DNA from 4 places in the Actinomadura sp. NPDC047616 genome. Region 4 is predicted to be linked to each of the others. Evidence: riboswitches for the same ligand, from Rfam matches in the RefSeq annotation. Region 4 holds a riboswitch; each other region holds the start of a gene.
The links. A riboswitch is a leader RNA that binds a small molecule or an ion and turns the genes downstream of it on or off. The one in region 4 is predicted to bind cyclic di-AMP.
Positions count from the first base shown of each region.

Region 1: it holds a riboswitch for cyclic di-AMP, as region 4 does, so the genes downstream of both, ABZ801_RS04405 (hypothetical protein) here and ABZ801_RS30325 (NlpC/P60 family protein) in region 4, are expected to answer to the same signal.
Region 2: it holds a riboswitch for cyclic di-AMP, as region 4 does, so the genes downstream of both, ABZ801_RS16460 (peptidoglycan recognition family protein) here and ABZ801_RS30325 (NlpC/P60 family protein) in region 4, are expected to answer to the same signal.
Region 3: it holds a riboswitch for cyclic di-AMP, as region 4 does, so the genes downstream of both, ABZ801_RS07195 (hypothetical protein) here and ABZ801_RS30325 (NlpC/P60 family protein) in region 4, are expected to answer to the same signal.

Region 1 covers NZ_JBEYTB010000001.1:925,620-929,715, forward strand. Annotated here, with positions in the region: gene purL (phosphoribosylformylglycinamidine synthase subunit PurL) at 1-968, shown strand, start outside; gene ABZ801_RS04400 (DUF2199 domain-containing protein) at 1,067-1,570, opposite strand; gene ABZ801_RS04405 (hypothetical protein) at 1,594-2,538, opposite strand; cyclic di-AMP (ydaO/yuaA leader) riboswitch at 2,542-2,717, opposite strand; gene ABZ801_RS04410 (S8 family peptidase) at 2,936-4,096, opposite strand, start outside.
Region 2 covers NZ_JBEYTB010000006.1:154,276-158,371, forward strand. Annotated here, with positions in the region: gene ABZ801_RS16455 (alpha/beta hydrolase) at 1-436, shown strand, start outside; gene ABZ801_RS16460 (peptidoglycan recognition family protein) at 557-1,351, opposite strand; cyclic di-AMP (ydaO/yuaA leader) riboswitch at 1,698-1,847, opposite strand; gene ABZ801_RS16465 (M20/M25/M40 family metallo-hydrolase) at 2,095-3,534, shown strand; gene ABZ801_RS16470 (pyruvate dehydrogenase) at 3,576-4,096, opposite strand, start outside.
Region 3 covers NZ_JBEYTB010000002.1:643,446-647,541, reverse strand. Annotated here, with positions in the region: gene ABZ801_RS07200 (M48 family metallopeptidase) at 1-830, opposite strand, end outside; gene ABZ801_RS07195 (hypothetical protein) at 931-2,199, opposite strand; cyclic di-AMP (ydaO/yuaA leader) riboswitch at 2,399-2,612, opposite strand; gene ABZ801_RS07190 (NlpC/P60 family protein) at 3,019-3,930, opposite strand.
Region 4 covers NZ_JBEYTB010000015.1:2,389-6,484, reverse strand. Annotated here, with positions in the region: gene ABZ801_RS30330 (LuxR C-terminal-related transcriptional regulator) at 1-93, shown strand, start outside; gene ABZ801_RS30325 (NlpC/P60 family protein) at 290-1,333, opposite strand; cyclic di-AMP (ydaO/yuaA leader) riboswitch at 1,337-1,538, opposite strand; gene ABZ801_RS30320 (amino-acid N-acetyltransferase) at 1,841-2,392, shown strand; gene ABZ801_RS30315 (RDD family protein) at 2,396-3,253, shown strand; gene ABZ801_RS30310 (RDD family protein) at 3,260-3,823, shown strand.

The DNA.
Region 1 (4,096 bases), on a different contig from region 4:
CCTCGCAGTACGACCGGTACGTGCTGGGCAACACCGTCCTGGCCATGCCCGAGGACGCCGGCGTGCTGCGGGTGGACGACGAGTCGGGCCTGGGCATCGCCCTGTCGCTGGACGGCAACGGCCGCTACACCCGCCTCGACCCGTACTCGGGCGCGCAGCTGGCCCTGTCGGAGGCGTACCGCAACGTCGCCGCCACCGGCGCCCGCCCGCTCGCGGTCACCAACTGCCTGAACTTCGGTTCCCCCGAGGACCCGGGCGTGATGTGGCAGTTCGCCCGCGCCGTCGAGGGGCTGGCGGACGCCTGCCGCTACCTGGGCACCCCGGTCACCGGCGGCAACGTCAGCTTCTACAACCAGACCGGCACCACGCCGATCAACCCGACGCCGGTCGTGGGCGTGCTGGGCGTGCACGACGACGTGCGGCGCCGCGTCGGCATCGCGTTCAGCAGCGAGGGCGCCACGCTGGCGCTGCTGGGCCAGACCCGCGAGGAGTTCGGCGGCTCGGAGTGGGCGCACGTCGTCTACGGGCACCTGGGCGGTCTGCCGCCCAAGGTCGACCTGCCCGCGGAGGTCGCGCTGGCCTCGGTGCTGGTCGCGGCGGCCCGTGAGGGCCTGCTGTCGGCGGCGCACGACCTGTCCGACGGCGGCCTGTCGCAGGCGCTGGTGGAGTCGTGCCTGCGCGGCGGCCTGGGCGCCCAGATCACGCTGCCCGGCGACCCGTTCGTGTCGCTGTTCAGCGAGTCGGTGGCCCGCGCCGTGGTGGCCGTCCGTCCGGGCTCCGAGGGCCGCCTGGCGGCGCTGTGCGAGGCCGCCGGGGTCCCGGTCACCCAGCTCGGCGTCACGGGCGGCGATTCGCTCCACATCTCCGCGCGGGGGGCCGACGGGCAGCCGCAGGAGCTGTTCTCCATCCCGCTCGCCGAACTGCGCGAGACGCACGAGCACATCGTCCCCAGCTACGCCAACGACTGACCGTCACACCCGAGAAGGCCGCCGGCCCGCCGCGAGCGGACGGCGGCCTTCGCCGTCTCTTGTGCTCGGAACGTCCGTCCGGCGGCGGGTTGTTGCGGTTACCTTGCTTCGGGGTGGAGCAGGGTCTCGGCGATCTGCTGAACGCGGGCCCGCGTGATCCCCGAGCGCTGCTCGACCGCCAACGGGTGGTCGGTGGGTTCCAGCTCGATGGACGGGCGTTCGCCGACCGGGCGGGTGTGCAGGTTGGTCCTGAGATTGATCGTCGTGGGGGAGTAGAGCGTCAGTTCCGTGGACAGCCAGCCGAAGTAGGCGGGCTCGCCCTCCCTGCCCGGGGTGTCCCAGAGCTTCAGGGCGCGGGTGAAGTTGTCCTGGCTGAGCGACACCCAGACGCCCCAGCTGAAGATCTCGCCGCTGTCGACCACGGGGATCTCGATCAGCCCGTGGACGAAGAACGCCTGACCTTTGATCACACAGGTGTCGGAGGTCAGCTCGCTGGCGGGGTCGGCCGCGAACTCGGGGGCCCAGTAGTCCGGGGCCGGTGCGGCGAAGGCCATCGGCAGTTCGTCGTGGTGCCGTCCGCAGTGCGAACAGTGGAACCCCATGTGAGTGGACAGGCCGGGCTCCCCTAGAACACCGAGATGTGGACGTGGTCGTAGTGGTTGGCGGTGACGCCGCCGCGGTTCTCCATGGTGCGCCAGCCGGGGCTGCGCATGTCGTAGATGCGCTGCCGCCAGATCACGTACTTGATGCCCAGGCGGTTGGCGTTGGCGACGGCGTACTCGGCCGTGCGGTCGCCGAGGGACTTGCCGCTCGACGACGGCATCGTGCCGCCGGTGCTGACCATGAAGTCGCAGGCGCGCCCGGTGGCGTGGTCCTGCGGGTCGCCGGTCATCCGCACGCAGCCGATGATCGGGAACGGGCCGAACTCGATGTCGATGGTGTTCTTGACCTTCAGCATGCGGGGGGTGACCCCGCCCATCCCGGAGCTGGGGGACTCGGGCTTGAACTTCTTGATCATCGCCTGGACCTTGCGCTTCTGCGAGCGCAGTTCCGCGATGTCCTTCTCCAGCTCGTCGACCTTCTTCTGGTACTCCTCGCGCGCCTTCTTCTGCTCGGTCACCAGCTGCTCGATCTGGCGCACCTTGGCGGCCTGGTTGGACGCCACGTGGCTGGCCAGGCTGGCGTTGTTGAGCACGTTGTCGGGGTCGTCGCTGGCCAGCACCGCCACGGCCGGGTCGGTGGTGCCCGTCATGTACTGGGAGGCGGCCATCTGCGCCACCAGGGTGCGCGCGCCGTCGAGGTCCCGCTGGAGCAGGCGCTGCTTCTGCTGGGCCTTCTGGATGCCGTACTGGGCGTCCTTGAGCTTGGCCAGGTCGCCGCCGTACGCCTTGTCGAGCTGGGCGATCTGCCTGTTCAGCTTGCTCATCCGGCCGGTGTCACCCGGGTCCGCCTGGGCGGGCGCCGTGCCCGCCGACGTCACCAAGACGGCCGCCGCGGCGACGGCGAGAGCCAAGACGGGGCGCCGCGTCCGCGCGGCATGACGGGGGCGGGTGGAGCTCGGGCTCTCCACGTCGTCTCCTCTCCTGTGACGCCTACCGGGTTAGCTGACGGGTTCGGGCCGGGAGTCCGCCCTATCGCGGCGGGGCCGCGAATTCACCCCGGTGCCGACGTGACCTGGCTGGCCGCCCGGCGTTTGGGTCCCCGGTTCCCGTGCCGTAGTACGGCCGCGGGATTCGGCTGGCTCGGCCAGCCTGCCGATCGGTTTGCGATCATGCCCACCCCAGTGGGCGAAGGCTACTGTAAGGAACCGGTCGGTTCTTGGCCAAGATTAGACCCAAGGGAAACCTGGGATGGCCGGGACTGCGAGACAAGACGGACCGCCGCCCCGCAGCGTAGCGCGTCGGCGGCACGCGCAGCGGGACCCCTGCCCGGGCGGGCAGGGGTCCCAAGCCGCGGTACTGCGACGGTCAAGCGGTGCCCTTGTAGAGCAGCCGGTTGGGCGTGCCGCTCGGGATGCGCTTGAGGCGGCTCTTGGTGGAGTTGTCGTTCAGCCACTTCTGCACGGTCGGGAACGTGGCGCCGCGGTGCGACTGCAGGTACAGCGCCGCCGCCCCGGCGACGTGCGGGGACGCCATGGACGTGCCGGACAGCGACGCCGTGCCGCCGCCGGGCCACGTCGACTTGATGCCGTAGCCGGGCGCGAAGATGTCCACGCAGGACCCGTAGTTGGAGAAGGTGGCGCGGTTGTCGTAGATGGTGGTCGCGCCGACCGCCTGCACCCAGCCGGCGCTGGCCGGGGAGGTGTTGCAGGCGTTCTGGTTCTCGTTGCCCGCCGCGACGGCGACGAAGACGCCCGACTTGGACAGGTTCGTCATGGCGGTGTTGAGCGCGGTGGACTTGGGGCCGCCCAGGGACAGGTTGGCGACCGCGGGCTTGACGGCGTTCTTCCGCGTCCAGTCGACGGCGGCGATGACGTCGGACAGCTCGCCGAAGCCCTCGCAGTCCAGCACGCGCAGCGACCGCAGGTTGACCTTCTTGGCCACCCCGTAGGTCTTGGACCCGATCGTGCCCGCCACGTGGGTGCCGTGCCCGTTGCAGTCCCAGCCGTCGGAGAAGGCCGGGGCCTTCCAGACCGACTTGGCGCGGCCCTCGAACTGCGGGTGCGACCAGGCGATCCCGGTGTCGATGACGTAGGCGTTCACGCCGCTGCCGGTGTTCTTGTAGTAATAGGACTTCGACAGCGGCAGCTTGCGCTGGTCGATGCGGTCCAGGCCCCACGTGGGGGAGTTCTGCGTGGTGCTGGCCCGGTAGATCTGGTCCTGCTCGATCGCGACGACGTTGCGGTTGCGGCGCAGCTTGTCCAGCTGCGCGGCGCTGAGCTTGGCGGCGAAGCCGTTGAGCGCGCCCCCGAACCGCTGGACCGACCCCGCGTTCACCTGGCCGGCGGTGGTGGCCGCCGAGGTGCCGTCCTTGAGCGTGACGATGTACTTGCCCGGAACGGGGGTGCCCTGCGCGGCCGTGACCTGAACCCGGACGGGATCGGGGACGGCGGCCAGGGAGAGCGGCGCGGCGACGACGACCAGACCGGCCGTGACCGCACCGGTGACGAGAAATCTTCGTGGGGGGAC
Region 2 (4,096 bases), on a different contig from region 4:
GTCCGGCACCTTGCGGCGGTGGCAGGGGTGGTGCGGCCGTCCGGAGGAGGAACTGTTGCGGCTGCTCGGCGCCGAGGACGCCGGCGGCGGCCGCACACGCGCCGAGGTCCTCGGCGCCGCCCATCCCTACCTGGTCGGCCAGGCCGCCGCCCTGCACCGGCACGATCCGGCATTCATCGAGGCGCTGCTCACCGAGTCCCAGCAGGTGTACGGACATCTCGGCCAGGCGGGCGAGTGGATCGCCGGAGTGCCGGGGCCGGTGCTGCTGCTGCGGGCCGACCCCGCCGTCATGTCGCTGTCAAGCGCCGATGACGAGGCACTGGTCCGGGCGGCCGCACGACACCCCGCCGTCACCACCGTCAGCGGTGTCGGCCACGGCCTTCACCAGTTCGCCCCCGCCGAGGTGGCCGCGACGATCAGCGCCCTCATCCCGTGAACGCACGGGTTCCCGCCGACACCGCTCCAGCCGCGAGATGGCGACCCCTCCGGCGCCGCCCTCGTCGCACCGACCTCGGCCCCGGGGCCCAGCACGCCGGCTGGGAGCAACCGGCCGGTCTCAGGCGGAGCGGAGGGCCGCGGCGACGTCCTTGCGCAGGCGCGGCAGCGTCGGGGCGAACTCGTACCCGCAGCAGTCGGTGTCGTTGAACTTCATGTGCGGGACGATCGCCTTCTTCGGGTCGAGGTCGTACTGGCCGCACAGCCAGGCGAGCAGCTCGGTGAGCGAGTCCAGGAGGCGGCGGGGCGGCATGACCGAGTTGTAGGTGCCCTCGCACTCGATGCCGACGGTGTAGCCGTTGGCTCCGGCGACGTGCGTGCCGATCACCATCCGGCCCCTGCGGGCGGCGGCGAGACTGCCCTTGCGGCCCTCCATGATGTGACCGCCCCGGCTGATGGTGAAGTGCTGGCCGGTGTCACCCCATCCCTGTCCCATGTGCGCGCCCTGGATCGAACGCGCGATCCGGTAGCCCTGCCGCAGCGAGTAGTCGGTGACGTTGGGGGTGAACGTGTGGTGCACCACGATGTACTCGGGCGCGCGGGACAGCACGGTCGCCCGCCGGTAGGGCGTGCGCGCTCCCCAGTCGTCGGTCGAGTGGATCAGCGGGGCGCCGCCACCCGACCTACGCGATCTTCGGGACGGCCGGGACTCGCCGTCCCGGGCGGCCTGCGTCCGCTCGGTGTCGTCGATGGTGTTCGCCGCGTTCGCCACCTCGTGTTCGGCCGACGGGCCCAGCGCCGCGGCGACGCCGAGGGCCGCGCTCCCCAGCAGGACTCCACCGCCCAGCAGCACCGAGCGACGCGGCATCTCGGCGGGCCAGGGGTCGGTGCGACGGTGCTTGCCGTTCGGATTCATGGGGGAGTTTTCCTTCCAGGGAACTGGTCTGACGGAATGCGGGCAGCGGAAAAAGAGCAGGCGGCGAAGAACGAGTGGGAAAAGGGGATGAGGCTGCGCCGGGAACGTCGAGCCGCGCAGAAAACGGCTCTGTTCGCCAGTGGCGAGGAAGTGTCGGTGACCCGGTGCCGGCGGCGGAGACGCCGCCGCGAGGGGCGCGGGCGCGCAGCGCGGACGAGGAGAACGCGCGGGCGTGCGAGCTAGGGCGGAACCGCCCCGTCTATCAGGGCGTTCGCGTCTTCATGAGGTGGCTGCGCCGTCGGGCGGGGGTGGCGGGCCTGCCGAGCCGCGGGGGCTCCTTCATGTCCTCTCCTCTCCTTGACTGCCGACCGGGTTAGCTGACGGGTTCGGACCAAGGAGCGGCCCTACCGCGGTTGTGCCGCGGATTCACCCCGAAGAACTGATGGGTCCCCGGTTCCCAGACGTCCAGCGCCATGGGATTAGGCGTTCCGCCGGACGGTTCCCGTCGCGGTGGGCCGGACGGCGGAGTACCACGGACCATAGGAGATGAGGCAAAGAGCTCGCAAACCGCCAAAGGTAAAATCTAAAAAACGATCTTTCGCCGCCGTGCCGGAGCCGCCGACCACTCCGATCACACGAATCACAGGGGGAGCAGACATGGCGAGAAATCACTGAGGAAGCGTCTGAAGGGCGGCAGTTTCCACTGTGGACAGGCGCCCCCGCCATGACGTAGATCCAGAATTGTGACCTACGACACCACGCCCCCAGCCGCCGGCACGCCCAGCCGCCGCGTCTTCCTGTCCGTCTCCGCGGCGGCCGCCGCGGCCACCGCGGGAGTCACGCTCGACGGCCGTCCCGCCGAGGCGGACTCCGGACGTCCGAACGGCCCCGGCAGGCCCGTCACCGCCCAGCACCCCGACGCCGAGCTGCGCGCCCTGCTGCGCGAGATCGACCACCGCCGCATCGAGGCGACGGTGCGCAGGCTCGTCGGGTTCGGCACCCGGCACACGCTCTCGACCCAGGACGACCCCGCACGCGGCATCGGCGCCGCCCGGGACTGGATCTTCGCCGAGATGAAGAAGCACGCCGCGGCGTCCGGCGGCCGGATGACCGTCGAGCTGCAGTCCTACGTGCAGGAACCGGCCAGCCGGATCCCCGTCGCCACCCGCATCACCAACGTCGTCGCCACCCTGCGCGGCAGCACCTCCCCGGACCGCGTGTACGTGGTGTCCGGGCACTACGACTCCCGTGTCAGCGACGTCATGAACGCCACCGCCGACGCGCCCGGCGCCGACGACGACGCCTCCGGCGTGGCCGTCGTCATGGAACTCGCCCGCGTCATGGCCACCCGCCGTCCCCGGGCCACGATCGTCTTCGCCGCCGTCGCGGGGGAGGAGCAGGGGCTGTACGGCGCGCGCCACATGGCCACGCGGTACAAGGCCGCCGGGACGGACGTGCAGGCCATGTTCACCAACGACATCGTCGGCAGCAGCACCGCCGACGACGGCACCCGCGACCCGCGTACCGTCCGGCTGTTCGCCGAGGGGGTGCCCACCGCGGAGACGCCCGCCGAGGCGAACATCCGCCGCTCGGTCGGCGGCGAGAACGACTCGCCCTCCCGCCAGCTCGCCCGTTTCGTGACCAGCGTCGCCGAGAACGACGCCACCGGCATGAACGTCCGGGTCATCTACCGCCGCGACCGCTACCTGCGCGGCGGCGACCACATCCCCTTCCTCGAACAGGGCTATCCCGCCGCCCGCTTCACCGAGCCCCACGAGAACTTCGACCACCAGCACCAGGACGTGCGCGTCGAGGACGGCAGGCAGTACGGCGACCTGCCCGAGTTCTGCGACTTCCCGTACATCGCCCGTGTCGCCCGGGTCAACGCCGCCGCCCTCTGGTCGCTGGCCCAGGCGCCCGGCACGCCGAAGAACGCCAGGATCCGCACCGACCGGCTCACCAACGACACCGACCTGGTCTGGACCCGCGGCACCGAACCCGACCTGGCCGGGTACGAGATCGTCTGGCGCGAGACCACCAGCCCCGACTGGACCCACGTCATCCCGGTCGGCGACGTCACCGAGGTGCGCGTCGACCTGTCCAAGGACAACGTGTTCTTCGGCGTGCGCGCCGTCGGCAGGGCCGGCCACCGCAGCCCCGTCAGCTTCCCCCTGCCCTCCTGACCCCGTGACCGGGGAGGGCCACTTCCGGTGCCCTCCCCCGGTCACGGGCGGGGGATGTTGCGCAGGTTCGAACGGGCGAGCTGGATCATGCGGCCGACGCCGCCGGTGAGGACGAGCTTGCTGGTGGTCGTGGCGAAGCCCGCCAGCTGCCGCCCGGTGATGCGGGGCGGCAGCGACAGCGCGTTGGGGTCGGTGACCAGGTCGACCAGCGCCGGGCCGTCGTGGTCCAGCGTCTCGCGGAGGGCGTCGCGCACGTCCTTGGGGTCCTCGACGCGCACGCCGTGGGCCCCGGCCGCGCGGGCGATCGCCGCGTAGTCGGTGGGGGGATAGGTCGTGCCGTGCGGCGGGAAGCCCGCGACCATCATCTCCAGGTCGACCATGCCGAGCGAGGAGTTGTCGAACAGCACCACCTTCACCGGCAGGTCGTACTGCGTCAGCGTCAGGAAGTCGCCCATCAGCATGGAGAACCCGCCGTCGCCGGACAGCGAGATCACCTGCCGGTCCCGGTGGGTCAGCTGCGCGCCGATCGCCTGCGGCATCGCGTTGGCCATCGACCCGTGGT
Region 3 (4,096 bases), on a different contig from region 4:
CGCCGTGACGCGTCGGCGACCAGCACGTCCGTCACCGGGACTCCGTCGCGCTCGGCCATCGCCAGCAGTTCGCTTCGCAGGGGGCCGGCGGGCAGCGAGTGGAACCGGTTGAACAGCGGCTCGACCGCCACCGGGTAGGCGAACGACGCGGCGACGACCAGGAGGAACCCGCCCGCCGCGGCCCCGGCCCACCACCAGCGGGGGAAGCGCCGCACCAGCACGTACAGCAGCGCCAGCGCCACCGTCCAGATCACCCAGGTGATGCCCAAGGACTTGAGCTGGTCGGTCAGCCACGACGCCCACGACTGGGTGGACAGCCCGTAGCGGCGCAGCACCGACTCGCTCCACGCGTCGAACGGCAGCCCCGCCACCCGCACGACCGCGGTGAGCAGCAGCGCCGCCACGGCCACGCGCAGCGGCCACCACCGCACCCGGGCCGTCGCCCAGCCCACGAACCGCGCCCCCAGTGGCGTCAGCCCCAGGACGAGCACGAGGGCCAGGCCGATGAGCAGCCCCGCGTACGCGGGCGGGGCCAGGGCCGCGTCGAACGCCCGCGACCGTTCGATCTGGGCGGGGGTGAAGTCGAGGGCCGGGTCGGGGGCGACGTGCCCGCCGGGGACGCGTCCGGGCAGCGGGTTCCACGGCGTGGTGACCGCCAGCACGACGCCCACGGCCGCGAACAGCACCACCGACGCGACCGCCGCCGCCACCCGCGGCCTGGCACGCCCCCGGGGGGCCTGCTCCGGCCGGGCCGGCCGGGGCGGTGGGTCGCTCGCCCGGGCGGCGCTCACCGGAGCGTCCGCCGTGTTCTCGCCGCGCTCGCCGCTCACTGCCTCGCCTCCGCACACGCCGTCCCGCCGTCCGGCTCGTCTCGTCGCCGGCCCGGTGCCGTCGGCCCGGTCTCGTCACCCGGCCCTGCCGCACGTCTCGTCAGCCCAGCTCCTCGCGCAGATAATCGCGCCACAGCGCGGTGAAACGGTCCGGGCCGACGCCCAGTGTCCCGCGCAGCGCGGTGTCCTCCGGCATGCGGCCCGCGGCCCGGTAGAGCCGGACCAGCGTGGCCTCACCGTACCGCTCGGCGATCATCCGGCACGCCAGCCACGCCCCCTGGTACGCCTGCGACAGCCGCGGCGAGGAGCCGTCGAAGTCGGCGCGGCCGGGGAGCCGGGCGGGCAGCCGCCCGGCGGCGACCTCGGCGCGCAGCTCGCGGGCCGCCGACCGGACGCCGACGTCGGCCCGCAGGTAGCCCACGTAGTCGGCCAGGCCCTCGATCAGCCACAGCGGGGTGCGGCCGTCGCGTGCCCCGCCGGTGGCCACGTGGGTCAGCTCGTGCGTCAGCACGACGTCGCGGCCCAGCTCGTTGAGGCGGGCGAACGCGGTGGGAGAGACGACCACGCGGTCGGCGCCGGGTCCCTCGGCGGTGGGCGCCACGGTGGCGACGGCGGCGATCTGGTCGAGGTTCTGCGACGGCCCGGCCAGCGCGGCGGCCAGCCGGGCGTCGGCGGGCACCAGCGCGACGGTGCGCCTGCGCCGGCCGTCGCCGGTCACGCCGGCGACGACGGGCACGGCCGCGTCCAGGCGGCGGGCGATCTCTTCCAGGCGCGGCCCGTCGCCCACCACGAGGGTGTGGCGGCCCCGGACCACGGTGAGCGGGCCGCCGTCGAAGACCTCGCCCTCGTCGGCCAGGCCGCGCGCGGAGCCGTCGCCCACGACCGTCCAGAAGCCCGCACGCGGCGCGAACGTCAGGTAGCGGATGCGGACGACGGATGCGTCGTCGAAGCCGCGCAGACGGTAGCTCAGCCGCACGCGGGCCACGGCGGTGCCGGGTTCGACCCGGTCGAGCGTCTCGCTCCACGACGCCAGCGGAAGCCGGAGCAGGTTGTCGAACAGGCGGCCCTGGGCGTCGCGGTACGGGGCCGGGGCGGTGGCGACCGTGGCCATGAAGGCGGTGCGGTCGCGTTCGCGTACGGCGCGCGTCCGGTTGGCCAGGACGGCCGCGACCGCGCGCGCGTCGGGCGCGGTGGTGGGCGTCGCGGAGGCCGTGGTGCGGGCGGGCGAGTCGGATCCGGCGGCGGTCAGGCCGAGGCCCGTCAGCAGGCATCCCGCGAGGGCGACCGCGGTCGCGATGACGGCCGCGCGGCGCGAGACCCGGCGGGCCGGTGTCCCGTCCGTCTCGGGGCGACCGTCGTCGTCCATCATGCGCGCGATCCTATGCGGGGAGCGGTGCCGCTCATGCGGCGTGACAGGGACGGGAAGACAGAACGGCGTGGCCGCCCGTCAGGGGCGGCCACGCCGCGGCAGAGACTGTGGTTCGGTCCGTCATGGACCCCGGAAGATGGAGACCGCCGGAATACCGGGGTGGCGGTCCGTGTTCTCAGAAAGAGTTCTCAGGTGGCGCTCACTCCTTCCAGACGCCTACCGGGTTAGCTGACGGGTTCGGTCGTGGAAGTCGACCTACGGCGCACATGTCCTCGACTATTCCGGGTGCGGGACATGGGCGCCGATTCACCCCGGAGCCGGCGACGGCCCGTACGGACGGGCCCGAGACGGCCGGCTCGGTGGGTCCCCGGCTCCACCCCGCGTGTTCGGGGCGGACTCGGCGGCCAAGCGGCGATGAACTTGTTCGGCTGGACTTGCTGAAGGACGGTCCCGGGTGCGGGATCCGTCCGGCCGGGCCCGGTGGGCCTCCGTGACGCGCTCACGGCGCCATGCACACCGAGGCGTGCGCACGTGCGGCCTGGGACCGGCGAGCGGGGAACGGCATCTGGCGGATGCCGCGGGGATGACGCGGCACGGTGTGCCGCTGCGGGGCGCGGCACCTGGCGGGTGCCGCGGGGGCGACGCCTGGGAGACGTCGCCGCTGGTACGGCGCCTGGCGGGCGTCGCAAGCGATCACAAAGTACCAAAGAGCGACGGATAGGCAAATACCCGACAAAAAGATCTACGGTCCAGGTCAGAGCGCATCTGACCTGGACCGTAGTCGCGAAAACGGGGCGGGGGCGAGGGGAGCGCGGGCCGTCAGACCCGTCCGGCGCCGTAGAAGTTCGTCCGGTAGTAGCCCGAGGTGATCGAGACGATCTCCACGTTCTTGCCGGTGCGCGGCGCGTGGATCATCTTGCCGCCGCCGATGTACAGCCCCACGTGCCCGAGGCTGTTGAAGAACACCAGGTCGCCGGGCTGCAGCGCGTCGAACGACACGCGGCGGGTCGCGGCGTACTGGCTGTTGGTGACGCGCGGCAGGTTCACCCCGGCCGCGCCCCAGGCGCGCATCGTCAGCCCCGAGCAGTCGTAGCCGTTCGGCCCCTCGGCGCCGTACACGTACGGCTTGCCGAGCTGCGCGTAGGCGAAGTTGATCGCCGTGCGCGCCGACCCGCTGGCCGGGCCGTTGTAGGTGGCCCCGCCGCCCGCGCCGGGCTTGTCGTCGCGCTCGCCGAGCCTGCGCAGCAGCTTCTTCTGCGCCGCGATCGACTTGTCGACCTCGGCCTTCTTCTCCCGCAGCTCCTTGGCCTTCTTGGCGACCTCGTCGTAGGCCGCCTGGGCCTGCGCCTGCTCCCGGCGCAGCCGCTGCGTGGAGGCCAGGAACTGGTCCAGCTCCGAACTGCGGTTGCGCGACAGGTGCGAGATCACCGCGGACTGGTCGAGGATCTTCTGCGGGTCCTCCGCGCCGGCGAACCCGACGACGTCGCCGGTGTCACCGTTCTTGTACGCGGTGGCCGCCATCTCGGCGATCTTGCGGCGCAGCTCGTTGAAGGTCTTCTGCTCGTCCGCGCCGGCCCTCTTGGTCGCCTGCAGCTTGCGCTTGGCGATCTTCAGGTCCTCGCCGACCTGGTTGTACTTCTCGACCAGCTGCTCGACCTGCTCGTTGAGCTTGGTCAGCTTCTTGCGGGCGTCGGCCGCGCTCGGCGTCGGCTCGGCATTCGCCGCCGCCATGGGCACCGTCAGGGACGCCGCCAGGGTGAGGCAGGCGGTCGCCACCAGGCGCCGGGGGGCGAGGTGCCCCCCGAAGAGACTCCGTGGGCCTCGCGAGTCCGCCGCGGGAGCCCCGGTCAAATGACTGGTCACGGTCGGTTATGCCCCTCTCGTCCATGACATCAGC
Region 4 (4,096 bases):
CTGCGCCGCCGGCTGCGGACCATCTGCGACCGGCTGGAGGTCAACACGCCCATCGAGGCCGTGGTCTGGGCGGCCCGGCGACAGCTCATCTAGGGGCGCGCCCCCGCACCCGCCCCCCGGCGGGCGGCGGCGCGAAAGCATTCGACCGAGCATCGGCGACCACCGTCCGACCCCGCGCGGCGACGTCGGCGGCCCCTCGGGTAGGTCCCCGTGGGAGACGTCGCCGCGGACGTGGTCCGACGCGGCGGTCGCAGCACGCCCGCACGCGGACCCGTGTGCGCCGGTGACCTCAGGCGACCCGGACCCCGCCCGCGAACGGGCGGCCCGCCATCGGCGCGATCTTCACCACGTCGCCGGTCTGCGGCGCGTGCAGCATCTTGCCGTTGCCGACGTACAGGCCCACGTGGTGCAGGTCGGAGTAGAAGAACACCAGGTCTCCGGGCTGCAGCTGGTCGCGGGAGATGTGCGTGCCGGCGTTCCACTGGCTGCCGGTGTAGTGCGGCAGGCTGACGCCCACCTGCCGGTAGGCCCACATCACCAGGCCGGAGCAGTCGAAGGTGTTGGGCCCCTCCGCGCCCCACACGTACGGCCTGCCGATCTTGGTCATCGCGTACCGCAGCGCCTGGGCGGCCTTGCCGGTGCCGGCCACGGGCAGCTTGGTCAGCTGGGTGGGGTCGCGCTTGACCAGCCTGCCGCGGACCTTCTCGTAGGCCGTGGTGACCTTCTTGCGCTGGCCCTCCAGCTGCGTGCGCAGCTGCTCGACCTGCTCGGCGCGCGCCTCGGCGGACTTGCGCGCCCGCTCGGCCGCCTGCATGGCCTGCATCAGGCCCTGCACCTTGGTGCCGTCCTGGGTGGCGAAGTAGTGCAGCGTGGCGGCCTGGTCGAGCATCGCCTGCGGGTTCTGCGCGGCCAGGAACGAGACCGTGGGGTCGGCGCCGCCCTGCATGTAGCTGGTGGCCGCCAGGCTGCCGACCTTGGCGCGCTCCTCCTCCAGCGCCTTCTGCTGGCGCTTGGCGTTGTCGCCCGCCACCTTGGCGGCGCGCTGCGACTGCTTCAGCTTGACGCGCAGGCCGTTGTACTGCTCGGTGAGCTGCTCCAGCTGGTCGGCGAGCTTGGTCGCCTGCTCGCGCAGCTCCTTGGTGGAGGGCTCGGGGTCGGCCTGCGCGGCGGGGGCGGGCGCGGCCACGACGAGGGAGACGGCGGCGAGCGCGCCGGTCGCCGCGGCGGCCCGGCGGCCGGGGCGGGCGGCGGCGCACGCGGTGACGCGCGCAATGACTACGGCCTGCGCGGCGCGCAGCGGGCGCGAAAGGAACGCGGGGCGCGAGGGCTCCAAGAACTCTCCTCTCCTCGTCCGCCTACCGGGTGAGCTGACGGGTTCGGGCCGGAGCTGCACCTTCCGCGGACGTGCGGAGCGTCCGCACCGTGCGGATTCACCCCAGTCGGCATGGCTCTGGAGTGGTCCCGGAACCGTCCGATCGCGGGTCCCCGGTTCCTGCGGGGCGCCGGCTGCGGCCCGCGGGACTCGGCGGTTCGGCCTCCCGATCACGGGGGTCCGATGTCAGCGCAGGAGACTAACGGAGCGCTCGTCGCCTGCCAACCAGAACATGCGAAATCGCAGGTGACCCGAGGACGCTCGGATGTAACACGGGTGCTCGCGGGCTTGTGCGATCACTTCGCTGTGCGCTATTTCACTTTCTGTCCGCTTGAGGGGACGGTCGGTATCGGACGATGCCGTTCGTGTCTTTCGGTACATCTGCGTCGTCTGTGGCGCCGTGCCGGCGGCCGTGCGTGACGGACCGGCCACGGGAGGCCGCCCGCGGTCCGATAATGTCGCCTGTTTGTGGAAGTCGTGATCAGGCGTGCCCGTACCGCCGACGTGCCGCACATCCGGCGGCTCATCGACGCGTACGCCGGTCCGGGGCGGCGGATGCTCGCCAGGTCCACGGTGACGCTCTATGAGGACGTCCAGGAGTTCTGGGTGGCCGAGGACGTCCGGGCCGCCGCGCCGGGGGACGAGCGACGCCCAGGGGGGCGCGGGGGGCGCGTCGTGGGCTGCGGCGCCCTCCATGTGATGTGGGAGGACCTGGCCGAGGTGCGCTCGGTGGCCGTGGACAAGGAGTACGGGGGCCACGGCATAGGGCACCGGATTGTCGAGCGGCTTCTGGAAACCGCGCGGGAACTGGGAGTGGGAAGGGTGTTCTGCCTTACCTTCGAGGTGGACTTCTTCGCCCGGCACGGCTTCGAGCCGATCCTCGGAACCCCCGTGTCGCGCGAGGTGTACGACGAGCTTCTCCGTTCCTACGACGAAGGCGTGGCAGAGTTCCTGGACCTCGACCGGGTCAAGCCGAATACGTTGGGCAATACCCGGATGTTGCTTCGCCTGGAGGACTGATCGATGAGCGACTCCCCCCACCGCGGACAGCCCTATCCGCGGCAGCCCCCGGGCCCGCCCTACCAAGGCGGACCGTCCTACGGTGCCCCACCCTCCCAGCAGGGCTCACAGTGGCAGCAGCCCCAGCAGCACGGTTCTCCGTGGCAGGGCGGGGGGGCCCCACAGCAGCAATGGCAACAGCAATGGCAGCAGCCGCCCGCCCAGGGATATGACGGCGGCGGCTACGACGCCGCCGCCGCGGACCTTCCCCTGGCGCCGATCCTCCGCAGGGCCGGGGCGCGCCTCATCGACAACGTCCTGGTGGCCGTTTTCGGATTCGCGCTCATCGTTCCCATCAGCGTCGGCATCATCGGCCTGGACACCTCCGGGAGCAAGGCCAGCAGCGAGGGCGGCATCTGGAACTGGCCCATCATCTTCACCCTTTTCGCGGTACTGGCGGTGCTGCCGTTCCTCTATGAGGCGGTCCAGCTCGCCATGTGGGGGCGGACCCTGGGCAAGCGCGTCCTGCACCTGGGGGTGGTACAGGCGCGGCCCGCGGGAGAGCCGCTGACGACGACGCAGGCCGTGTGGCGCGCGGGTGTCATGCACATCGGCTACCAGCTCGGCCTCTTCTTCTTCCTCGCGCTCGCCGTGAAGGTGTGGGACTACTTCGCCTACGGCATGCTGCTGGTCTGTATCGGCACCGTGATGGCCTATCTGTGGGCCATCTGGGACCAGCCGCTGCGCCAGTCCCTGCACGACCGCTTCTCGGGGACGCTCGTCATCGACGAGCGTGGGGAGTACTCCGAGTACTCCGACCAGACGGGCGACTACGCCGACCGGACGGCCGAGTACCCCGGCCACACGGGCTACGAGGGATAGCCCGCAGTGGCGGCGTCCCCTCCCGCACCCGGCGCCGACCCCCTTCCCCCGGCAGAGGGGGAGAGCGCCCCGGAACTCGCCGAACCGGGGCAGCGGCTGGTCGCGCGCATCGTCGACACGCTCGTGGTGGGCCTTCCCGTGGTCATGGTGATCCGGGAAGGCTTCCCCGACCTCGGCATCGAGAAGGTCGCGCCACCGCTCGTGGCCGGGCTGCTGCTCGTGTACGAGTGGATCCAGCTCGCGCTGTGGGGGCGCACCGTGGGCAAGCGCGTCGCGGGCATCGAAGTCGTCCGTGAGGACCCGGGCTGCCCCGCCGTGGACAGGAGACGCCCGGACGTGCTCCGTTCGCTGCTGCGGGCCGCCACGTACTGCCTGCCCATCGCGGTCCGTCCCGTCCCGGTGTTCGGGGCGGTGGCGGGACTGTTCTGGGTGGCGAACGCCGGGGCGATTTACGAGTCGCGGCTGGAGCGGTCCGCACGCCGCAGGGCCCTGCACGACCGTTTCGCGGGGACGGTCGTGGTCAGGCGGCCCGCCGCCGTCGCGGCGGCGGCAGACGCCCAGGAGGCCTGAGCGCTTCGTACTTCGCGCCGTACTTCCGCCTCGTTCTCATACACCTCTCATATGCCCTCATAGAAGGTTGAGGCTCGATAGGAGGCCGGTACGGCTATAGAGGCCGCTTACAGCGGGCGCTTAGCGTCCTTGGTCCCATACGCCGGTCCAAGCGCTTACGCTTACCCGGACCCATACGAGCGGCCGGCCCCTAACGGCCGCGCTTCCCCGGCGCGGCCAAGCCCTACTCCACCCCTTACGCCGTCGGCCCTTCCGCGAGGCGTCTCTTCCCCT